3 regions of the Burkholderia sp. MSh2 genome follow, and region 2 is predicted to be linked to each of the others. Evidence: predicted binding sites of a transcription regulator. Region 2 holds the regulator's gene; each other region holds the start of a gene.
The links. Region 2 encodes FliA, which starts transcription of late flagellar genes. Its sites were predicted from a motif close to CTAAAGTTTNNNNNNNNNNNGCCGNTA; they were not measured.
Positions count from the first base shown of each region.

Region 1 (3,271 bases), on a different contig from region 2:
GCAGATGTCGAAGCGCGGGATCGGCGTCGCCGACGCGCTGATGAAGCAGCTGCTGCGCAATGCGGGGCAGGGGGCGGGCAGCGACACGGCGGCCGACGTCGGCGGCATGGGCGGGGCGGGGGCGGACGGCAACGAAGGCGGCCTCGCCGCGATGAACGCGATGGCGCGGGCCTACGCGGACGCGGCGAACAACGGCGCGCTCGCCGGCGGGCGCGGCTATTCGGGCGGCAGCGCGCTGACGCCGCCGCTGAAGGGCGCGAGCGGCGTGCAGGACGCGGACGCGTTCGTCGACCGGCTCGCGGGCCCCGCGCAGGCGGCCAGCGCGTCGACCGGGATCCCGGCGCGCTTCATCGTCGGCCAGGCGGCGCTCGAATCGGGCTGGGGCAAGCGCGAGATCCGCGCGAGCGACGGCTCGACGAGCTACAACGTGTTCGGCATCAAGGCCAGCAAGGGCTGGACGGGCCGCACGGTGTCGGCGCTGACGACCGAGTACGTGAACGGCGCGCCGCGCCGCGTGGTCGCGAAGTTCCGCGCGTACGATTCGTACGAGCATGCGATGACCGACTACGCGAACCTGCTGAAGAACAATCCGCGCTACTCCGGCGTGCTGAGCGCGAGCCGCAGCGTCGAGGGCTTCGCGCACGGGATGCAGAAGGCCGGCTATGCGACCGACCCGAATTACGCGAAGAAGCTGATCTCGATCATGCAGCAGATCGGCTGACGGGCGCACCGCCGGCCACTCGCCCGTTGTTTCCTTCGGACCGCGCCCGGCAGCCCGCCGCGCGCGGTTTCAACGTTTGCGCGAAAAAAATCCCCAATTCGATCTAAACTTTCGGTCAGCACTGCCGCTAAGTGTGAGAGACCTGCGACCGGGCCCCCGTTCTGGCCCGGTTTTATTGCGCACCGGTTGCCCCGGCGCGTCCATGAAAGAAAGACCGGCTAGCCATGAATATCGAAACGTCGACGGACCCCAGCCTGGATGCAGGCCACTCCGGGCCCGACTATGCCCGCCGCAATCCGCTGGAAATCGGCGTGCAGCTGCGCAACCTCGTGAACCGGGGCGATTTCCTGACCGTCCAGTATCCGGGCGGCCAGCTCGTCACGCGCCTGCTCGAGGTCGACGTCGGCGCGCGGACGTTTACGTTCGACTGGGGCGCGCTGGCCGAGCAGAACGCGGGCATCCTGGCTGCGTCGCACTGCACGTTCGCGGCGGCTCCCGAGGGCGTGCGCGTCGAATTCACCACGAGCACGCCGCGCGAGACGCGCTACGAGGGGTTGCCGGCGTTCGTCGCCGATTTCCCCGAGGTGCTGATGTGCATCCAGCGCCGCGAGTATTTCCGGGTCGATGCGCCGATCGTCGATCCGTTCCTGTGCCGCGGCAAGCTGCCGGACGGCGAGGGTTTCCTGTTCGAGGTGCATAACCTGTCGCTCGGCGGGGTGGGGCTGCGCACGGCCGACGAGCGCGTCGAGGCGCTCGAGGTCGGCACGCTGCTGCCCGACGTCGAGCTCGAACTGACCGGCCACGGCAAGCTGTCGCTCGACCTGCAGCTGGTGTCGCAGCGCTCGACGCAGCTGCCGAACGGGTCGCGGCGCTACCAGCTCGGGTTCCGCTACATGTCGTTGCCGGGCAGCGCGGAGAACACGCTGCAGCGCCTGATCACGCAGCTCGAGATGAAGCGCCGCTCGCTCGCGCGGGCCTGACGCGCACCCGGCCGCCGGCCCGCACCGGGCCGCACCGGGCCGCCCGCGCGGCGTTCGCGGCACCGTCGGCCGGACGTTGCGACGGGCGACGCGCCAGCGCGCGTCGCGCGCGCATTTTTTCCTCAATTTTTCCGATCCGCGGCCGTTATACCGGGAGTCACGCAACCCGGCGGCCGCAGCGCGGCCGGCTCATCAGGATCGCGCATGTCTTCCAACACACTCATGAACCTCGGCGTCAGCGGCCTGAATGCTGCGCTCTGGGGCCTCACGACGACCGGCCAGAACATCAGCAACGCCGCGACGCCGGGCTATTCGGTCGAACGTCCGGTCTATGCCGAGGCAAGCGGCCAGTACACGAGCAGCGGCTACCTGCCGCAGGGCGTGAACACCGTCACCGTGCAGCGGCAGTACAGCCAGTACCTGAGCGACCAGTTGAACAGCGCGCAGACGCAGAGCGGCTCGCTGTCGACGTGGTACTCGCTCGTCACGCAGCTGAACAACTACGTCGGCAGCCCGACGGCCGGCATCTCGAGCTCGATCACGAACTACTTCACCGGGCTGCAGAACGTCGCGAACAGCGCATCCGACTCGTCGGTGCGGCAGACCGCGATGAGCAACGCGCAAACGCTCGCGAACCAGATCACGGCGACCGGCCAGCAATACGACGCGCTGCGCCAGAGCGTGAACACGCAGCTCACGAGCACCGTGACGCAGATCAACGGCTACACCGCGCAGATCGCGCAGCTGAACCAGCAGATCGCGGCCGCGAGCAGCCAGGGCCAGCCGCCGAACCAGCTGATGGACCAGCGCGACCTCGCGGTGTCGAACCTGTCGAACCTCGCGGGCGTGCAGGTCGTGAGCAACAGCGACGGCTACAGCGTGTTTCTCGCGGGCGGCACGCCGCTCGTCGTCGCCGGCACGAGCTACCAGCTCGCGGCCGTCACGTCGCCGTCCGACCCGAGCGAGCTGACCGTCGTGTCGCAGGGCATCGCCGGCGCGAACCCGCAAGGGCCGAACCAGACCCTGTCCAGCACGTCGCTGTCGGGCGGCACGCTCGGCGGCCTGCTCGCGTTCCGCAGCCAGACGCTCGACCCGGCCGAAGCGCAGCTCGGCGCGATCGCGACCAGCTTCGCCGCGCAGGTCAACGCGCAGAACGCGCTCGGCGTCAACCAGTCGGGCAACGTCGGCGGCAACCTGTTCACGACCGGCACGCCGGCCACGTACGCGAACCAGGGCAACACCGGCAACGCGACGCTGTCGGTATCGTTCGCGAATGCGGCGCAGCCGACCACGAGCGACTACACGCTGTCGTACGACGGCACCAACTACACGCTGACCGATCGCGCGAGCGGTGCGGTGGTCGGCACGCTGTCGAACGCGCAGATGCCGGGCCAGATTGGCGGCCTGAACCTGTCGCTGTCCGGCACGATGCAACCTGGCGACCAGTTCACCGTGCTGCCGACGCGCGGCGCGCTGAACGGCTTCGGCCTCGCGACGTCGAACGGCTCGGCGATCGCGGCGGCGGCGCCGTTCGTACCGTCGGCGACCACGACGAACACGGGCACCGGCA
Region 1 is NZ_JPGM01000056.1:14,825-18,095, reverse strand. Features, by position in the region: gene flgJ (flagellar assembly peptidoglycan hydrolase FlgJ) at 1-721, shown strand, start outside; gene GQ57_RS28800 (flagellar brake protein) at 946-1,701, shown strand; gene flgK (flagellar hook-associated protein FlgK) at 1,906-3,271, shown strand, end outside.
Region 1: the regulator FliA is predicted to act here: its motif matches at 1,823-1,849, upstream of flgK (flagellar hook-associated protein FlgK).

Region 2 (3,271 bases):
ATGCTGCACGGCGCGAACGCGCCGGTGCAGCGCCTGCTGCTGCTCAACGCGACCAGCCATGGCGACACGCTCAACGAAGTCGTGCAGGCCTACCGCAGCGCCGGCGAGCATCCGGATCTGGCCGGCTGCATCCTCACCAAGCTCGACGAGGCGACCCACCTCGGCGGCGTGCTCGACACGGTGATCCGCTACAAGCTGCCGGTCCACTACGTGTCGACCGGCCAGAAGGTGCCGGAGAACCTGTACGTCGCCTCGACCCGATTCCTGCTGAAGAGCGCGTTCTGCGTACCGCGCGACGGTTCGCCCTTCGTCCCGCAAGACGAGGACATGCCGACGCTGCTGTCCGCGCTGACCGCACGTTCCACCGCCGAGCTGCACGAGGTGCGATTTGGATAAACGGATCATCGACCAGGCTGAAGGATTGCGGCGCCTGCTGGCCGGGCGCACATCGCGGATCGTTGCGGTGGCGGGCGGGCCGGCGGGCGTCGGCTGCACGTCCACCGTCGTGAACCTGGCGGCGGCGCTCGCGTCGCTCGGCAAGGACGTGCTCGTCGTCGACGAGCGCGCCGACGTGCATTCGGCCAGCGCGACCCTTGCGGGCGCGTGGCTGCGCGAAGGCGAGCGCACGCGGGTGGCGGCCGGGTTCGGCCTGTGCGCGGCCGCGCGGTTCGCGCGCGCCGGCTATACCGATGCGCAGCTGAGCGACTTCATCGACGGCCCGGCCGACATCGTCCTCGTCGACGCGCAACTCGGCGCCGACGGCGCGTTCTCGGCGCTCGCGCGCGAGGCGCACGACGTGCTGATCGTCACGCGGGTTGCCGCGCAGGCGATCACCGAGGCGTACGCGTGCATGAAGCGGCTGCATTTCGCCCATGCGTTCGCGCAGTTCCGCGTGCTGACCAACCAGGTCGGCAGCCATGCGGACGCGAAGGTCGCGTTCGACAACCTCGCGGGCGTCGCGAGCCGCTACCTGACGGTGTCGATCGCCGATGCAGGCTGCGTGAGCGCGGATCAGCTCGTCGAGCATGCGCGCGAGCTGATGCGGGCGGCGGTCGACGCGTTTCCGTCGTCGGCGGCCGCGCGCGACTACCGGCAGATTGCCGCCGATCTGCTGTACTGGCCGATGCGTCCGGGTCCGGGCGCGGGGCGCGCCGTCCACGCGGGCGGCAAGCCGTCGTACGAGGCGGGCGCGGCACACGCCGCATGAGCGCCACCGGAAGGAGAGAGCCATGATGTACAACGCTCAAGGAAAGATGTCCCAGGCCGACGTGCTCGCGCAATATGCGCCGCTCGTGCGTCGTCTCGGGCTGCAGCTCGTCGCGAAGATGCCGGCGAGCGTCGATCTCGACGACCTGATCCAGGCCGGCATGATCGGCCTGATGGATGCCGCCGGCCGCTACAAGGAAGACCAGGGCGCGCAGTTCGAGACCTACGCGACGCAGCGCATCCGCGGCGCGATGCTCGACGAGCTGCGCAGCAACGACTGGCTGCCGCGCAGCCTGCGCAAGACGTCGCGCGAGGTCGAGCAGGCGGTGCACCAGGTCGAGCAGCATCTCGGTCGCTCGGCGAGCGAGGCCGAGATCGCGCAGCACCTGAACATGCCGCTCGACGAATACCAGGGGATGCTTCAGGACCTGCACGGCAGCCAGCTCATCTACTACGAGGATTTCGATCGCGCGGCCGACGACGAGCCGTTTCTCGACCGCTACCGCGTCGATCACGCCGACCCGCTGTCGGCGCTGCTCGACGAGCACCTGCGCGAGGCGCTCGTCGAGGCGATCGAGCGGCTGCCCGAGCGCGAGAAGCTGCTGATGTCGCTGTACTACGAGCGGGGTCTGAATCTGCGCGAGATCGGCGCGGTGCTCGAAGTGAGCGAATCGCGCGTGTGCCAGTTGCACAGCCAGGCCGTCGCGCGCCTGCGCGCACGGCTGCGCGAACAGGCGTGGGTCGGCGCCGAGTCCTGACCCTTTCGTGGCGGTCGCGCGCGCGGATGCGCATTCCGCGCGCCGATTTGCTACAATCCTTCCCGTTTTCCGAGGAGCGTTGCGACGGGCCGTCCCAGGCCCGCCAGGCTCGGAAAGCTTCACCAAGCAGCCGGCGAATGCGCCGGCCCCGCTTCCTGAACGGCGCTCACGTCACCAATCTAGAAACTTTTTAGAAAGGAGGGCGTGATGAACGCCATTATCGATACCCAGGCTTCCAAGGATTACGTCGTCGCCGATCTGGCACTGGCCGGCTGGGGCCGCAAGGAACTGAACATCGCCGAGACCGAAATGCCGGGCCTCGTGCAGATTCGCGACGAATACAAGGCGCAGCAGCCGCTGAAGGGCGCGCGCATCGCCGGTTCCCTGCACATGACGATCCAGACGGGCGTGCTGATCGAGACGCTGAAGGCGCTCGGCGCGGACGTCCGCTGGGCCTCGTGCAACATCTTCTCGACGCAGGATCACGCCGCGGCCGCGATCGTCGAGGCCGGCACGCCGGTGTTCGCGTACAAGGGCGAGTCGCTCGACGAGTACTGGGAGTACTCGCACCGCATCTTCGAATGGCCGAACGGCGAATTCGCGAACATGATCCTGGACGACGGCGGCGACGCAACGCTGCTGCTGATCCTCGGCTCGAAGGCCGAGAAGGACCGTTCGGCGATCGCGAAGCCGACCAACGAGGAAGAAGTCGCGCTGTACAAGTCGATCGCGAAGCACCTCGACATCGACGCGAACTGGTACTCGAAGCGCCTCGCGCACATCAAGGGCGTGACCGAGGAAACCACGACCGGCGTGCACCGCCTGTACCAGATGGAAAAGGACGGCCGCCTGCCGTTCCCGGCGTTCAACGTGAACGATTCGGTCACGAAGTCGAAGTTCGACAACCTGTACGGCTGCCGTGAATCGCTGGTCGACGGCATCAAGCGCGCGACCGACGTGATGATCGCGGGCAAGGTCGCGGTCGTCGCGGGCTACGGCGACGTGGGCAAGGGTTGCGCGCAGTCGCTGCGCGGTCTGGGCGCGACCGTGTGGGTCACCGAAATCGATCCGATCTGCGCGCTGCAGGCGGCGATGGAAGGCTACCGCGTCGTGACGATGGAATACGCGGCCGACAAGGCCGACATCTTCGTGACGGCGACCGGCAACTACCACGTGATCAACCACGACCACATGAAGGCGATGCGCCACAACGCGATCGTCTGCAACATCGGTCACTTCGACTCGGAAATCGACGTCGCGTCGACCCGCCAGTACCAGTGGGAAAACATCAAGCCGCAGGTCGACCA
Region 2 is NZ_JPGM01000004.1:52,168-55,438, reverse strand. Features, by position in the region: gene flhF (flagellar biosynthesis protein FlhF) at 1-396, shown strand, start outside; gene GQ57_RS02750 (nucleotide-binding protein) at 389-1,207, shown strand; gene GQ57_RS02745 (RNA polymerase sigma factor FliA) at 1,230-1,964, shown strand; S-adenosyl-L-homocysteine riboswitch at 2,030-2,139, shown strand; gene ahcY (adenosylhomocysteinase) at 2,172-3,271, shown strand, end outside.

Region 3 (3,271 bases), on a different contig from region 2:
GCACGCCCGATGCGCCGCCCTGCGCGAGTTCGGTCGCGCTGCTGGTCTGCTGGCTGCGGATCGCGGTCTGCTGCGGCGTGCCGTTCGGGCCGTAGCTTTCGGACGTCTGCTCGAGCTTCGAGAAATCGAGGTCCGCGCTGACCTGCGAGCGTGCGTTGCCGGTGCCGAACAGCGGTGCGAGGATCGCGTCGATGCGCTTCTGCGTGTTGCGCTCGACCTGCTGCACGTACTTGAGCTGGCTCGCGTCGAGGCCGGATGCCGACGCGGTCTGGGTCAGCAGGTTGCCGTCCTGGTCGACGATCGTCACGTTCTTCGCGGGCATGTCGGGCACGCCGGACGACACCATCCGCGTGATCGCCTGGACCTGGCCGTCGTCGAGCACGCGGCCCGGGTAGAGGTCGACGAACACCGACGCGCTCGGCGCTTCCTTGTCGCGCACGAATACCGACGGCTTCGGGATCGCGAGATGCACGCGCGCGCCGCGCACGGCGTTGATCGACTCGATGGTGCGCTGCAGCTCGCCTTCGAGCGCGCGCTGGTAGTTCACCTGTTCGGCGAACTGGCTGATGCCGAATTTCTGGTTGTCCATCAGCTCGAAGCCGACCGAGCCGCCCTTCGGCAGCCCCATCGCGGCGAGCTTCAGGCGCGTTTCATGCACCTGGTTCGACGGCACGAGGATCGCGCCGCCGGCATCGGCGAACTTGTAGGGAACGTTTGCCTGCTGGAGCGCGGCGATGATCGCGCCGCCGTCGCGGTCCGACAGGTTGCTGTACAGCACGCGGTAGTCGGGCGTGCGGCTCCACAGTACGAGCGCGGTGATCGCGGCGATCGCGAATGCGACGGCGATCACGAACGGCAGCTTCGGGTTGCCCTTCATCCTCGAGATGCCGGGAATGCGTTCCGCGAAGCCGCCAAGTCCGAAGTCCGCGCCTGCGCCCCCCGCGCCCGGCAACGCGGCGGCCGCGGCGGCGCCGGACGCCGGGCTGGCGAGGCCCGCGCGGGCGTCTGGGTTGATCAGCGAGTTGGCCTGCGAATCCATGCGTCGAGTTTCTCCGGAGCGGTACGACTGAGCTCGCTCGGACGAGCGGGCGGACAATGACACGATGCGATTATCGTGATCCGGGCGGTGCTCCGATCGACCGAAAAGAGCGGGGTTTCCCCCGTACTTTCTCGGCTTTGACGCGCGGCGCGCTGCTATCCTTTTTCGCGATCCGGCATGGTGCGCGTGGTGCGGCGCCGGCGGATCGCCCGGTGGTCCGGGTCTCTTCTCTAGGTTTTGGGGGCAGCATGACTGCGAACGTCAGCGGAATCGGTTCGGTGTTGCAACAGATGCAGTCGCTGGCCGCGCAGGCGTCCGGCGGCGTCGGGAGCCCGACGGCGGCGCTGGCCGGCTCGGGTGCGGCCACGGCCAGCACGTTCGCGAGCGCGATGAAGGCGTCGCTCGACAAGATCAGCGGCGACCAGCAGCATGCGCTCGGCGAGGCGCAGGCGTTCGAGGTCGGTGCGCCGAACGTGTCGCTGAACGATGTGATGGTCGACATGCAGAAAGCCAACATCGGCTTCCAGTTCGGGCTCCAGGTCCGCAACAAGCTGGTGAGCGCTTACAACGACATCATGCAGATGTCGGTGTGACGGGGCGGCCTGTCGGGGAGGGGCCTCTAGGGGCGGCCCTCCAGAAATGGTCGCCCGGGGCGGTCGATCGCGGCCTCGGGGCTTGCCTGGCGGGGCGCGGCGGCCCGGCCTGACGCGCCCGCCGGAGGCGTCGCGCGCCTAAAGCTTTCCAAATCCCTTCCGATAACTCCGGAGAAGGTCGCGCCGTGCATTGCATGGCGGCGGCTCCCGTATAGCCATGGCATAACAAGGAGAAGCGCATGTTTTCCCCAGGACACGCTGGAGCCAGTGCATACGCGCGTGTCGGCGTCGAGACGGGGGTGATGGGCGCCTCGCCGCACCGGCTGATCGCGATGCTGTACCAGGGCGCGCGGCAGGCGGTTGCGCTGGCGCGCATGCATTTGCAGCAGGGCACCGTATCCGCGCGGGGCGAGGCGATCGGCAAGGCGATCCGGATCGTCGAGAGCGGCCTGAGGGCGTCGCTGAACCGTGACGCGGGCGGCCAGATCGCCGAGCGGCTCGATGCGCTGTATGCGTATATCGGCCGGCGCCTGCTCGAAGCGAACGCGCAGGCGAGCGACGCGATGCTGGTCGAGGTCGACGGGCTGCTCGCGACCCTCGAGGAAGCCTGGACGGGGATCGCACCGGAAGTCGCGCGAATGGCAGCACAACAGGCAGTGGAAGCATCACGATGAATCGCAAGGCCGAATACTTCGAACGTTACGAGGCGCTCGCCGCCGTGTCGGGCCGGATGCTGTGCGCCGCGCGCAGCGCCGACTGGAGCGCGTTGCCGGGGTTGCAGGCCGAATTCATGCAGCTGGTCGACGGGCTGAAGGAGGCCGATCCGGGCGTCGTGCTCGACAAATCGGATCTCGGCCGCAAGCTCGACCTGATCCGCCGCATCCTGGCCGACGACGCCGCGATCCGCGATCTCGCGAGCCCGGACGTCGCGCGGCTGTCCGCGCTGTTCGAGGCGCGGCGCTCGACCAAGGTATTGACCGATCTCTACCGCGCGCGCGGGTAGGGCCCGTGTCCAGGGGCACGGGCGCCGGGGCGCACGGGCCCGGCGCGGCATGCGCGCGATTCCCGCGGGCGGCGCCGGTGTGCCGTTTGCGGATTCGCAACGATGTGTCTGAGATGAGCAGGCTCCGATCATGACCGGTATCGACTCCGTTGCGGCCGCGCTGCTGGCGAGCCGCCTCGACAGCCTGCTGACCGGCACCGTGTCGGCGCCAGCCGGCAGCGGTACAACCGCGCAGGTCGGCACGCCCGGCGCCGGCGCGTCGTCCTCGCCTTCGACCGGCGGCCCGCCCGCCGCGCCGCCGGCTTCCACGCAGACTGCGCTGTCCGAAGTCGGGCGCGTGCTCGACGCGATCTCGCGTGCGGGCGGCGACGCGACCCCGGCGATTGCCGGGCGCGTGCCGCTGCTGGCCGACCCGACCGTGCTGCTGGCCGATCCGGCGGGGCCGGCCCAGGCGAGCGCAGCCGCTCCGGCCCCTCCGGCCGCGACGTCCACCCAGGCTTCCGCCGCGACGGCGGCTTCCCCGGCCGCGCCGCCGGTGGCGGCGCTGAGCGCGGCGCTTGCGCAGGCGGTGAGCGAGAGCGGCCTCTTCTACGAATCGCACCTCGCGCAGTGGCTGGCCGGCCAGCGCCCGCTCGC
Region 3 is NZ_JPGM01000127.1:649-3,919, reverse strand. Features, by position in the region: gene fliF (flagellar basal-body MS-ring/collar protein FliF) at 1-1,039, opposite strand, end outside; gene fliE (flagellar hook-basal body complex protein FliE) at 1,288-1,632, shown strand; gene fliS (flagellar export chaperone FliS) at 1,872-2,306, shown strand; gene GQ57_RS37720 (flagellar protein FliT) at 2,303-2,635, shown strand; partial or broken gene fliK (flagellar hook-length control protein FliK) at 2,766-3,271, shown strand, end outside.
Region 3: the regulator FliA is predicted to act here: its motif matches at 1,771-1,797, upstream of fliS (flagellar export chaperone FliS).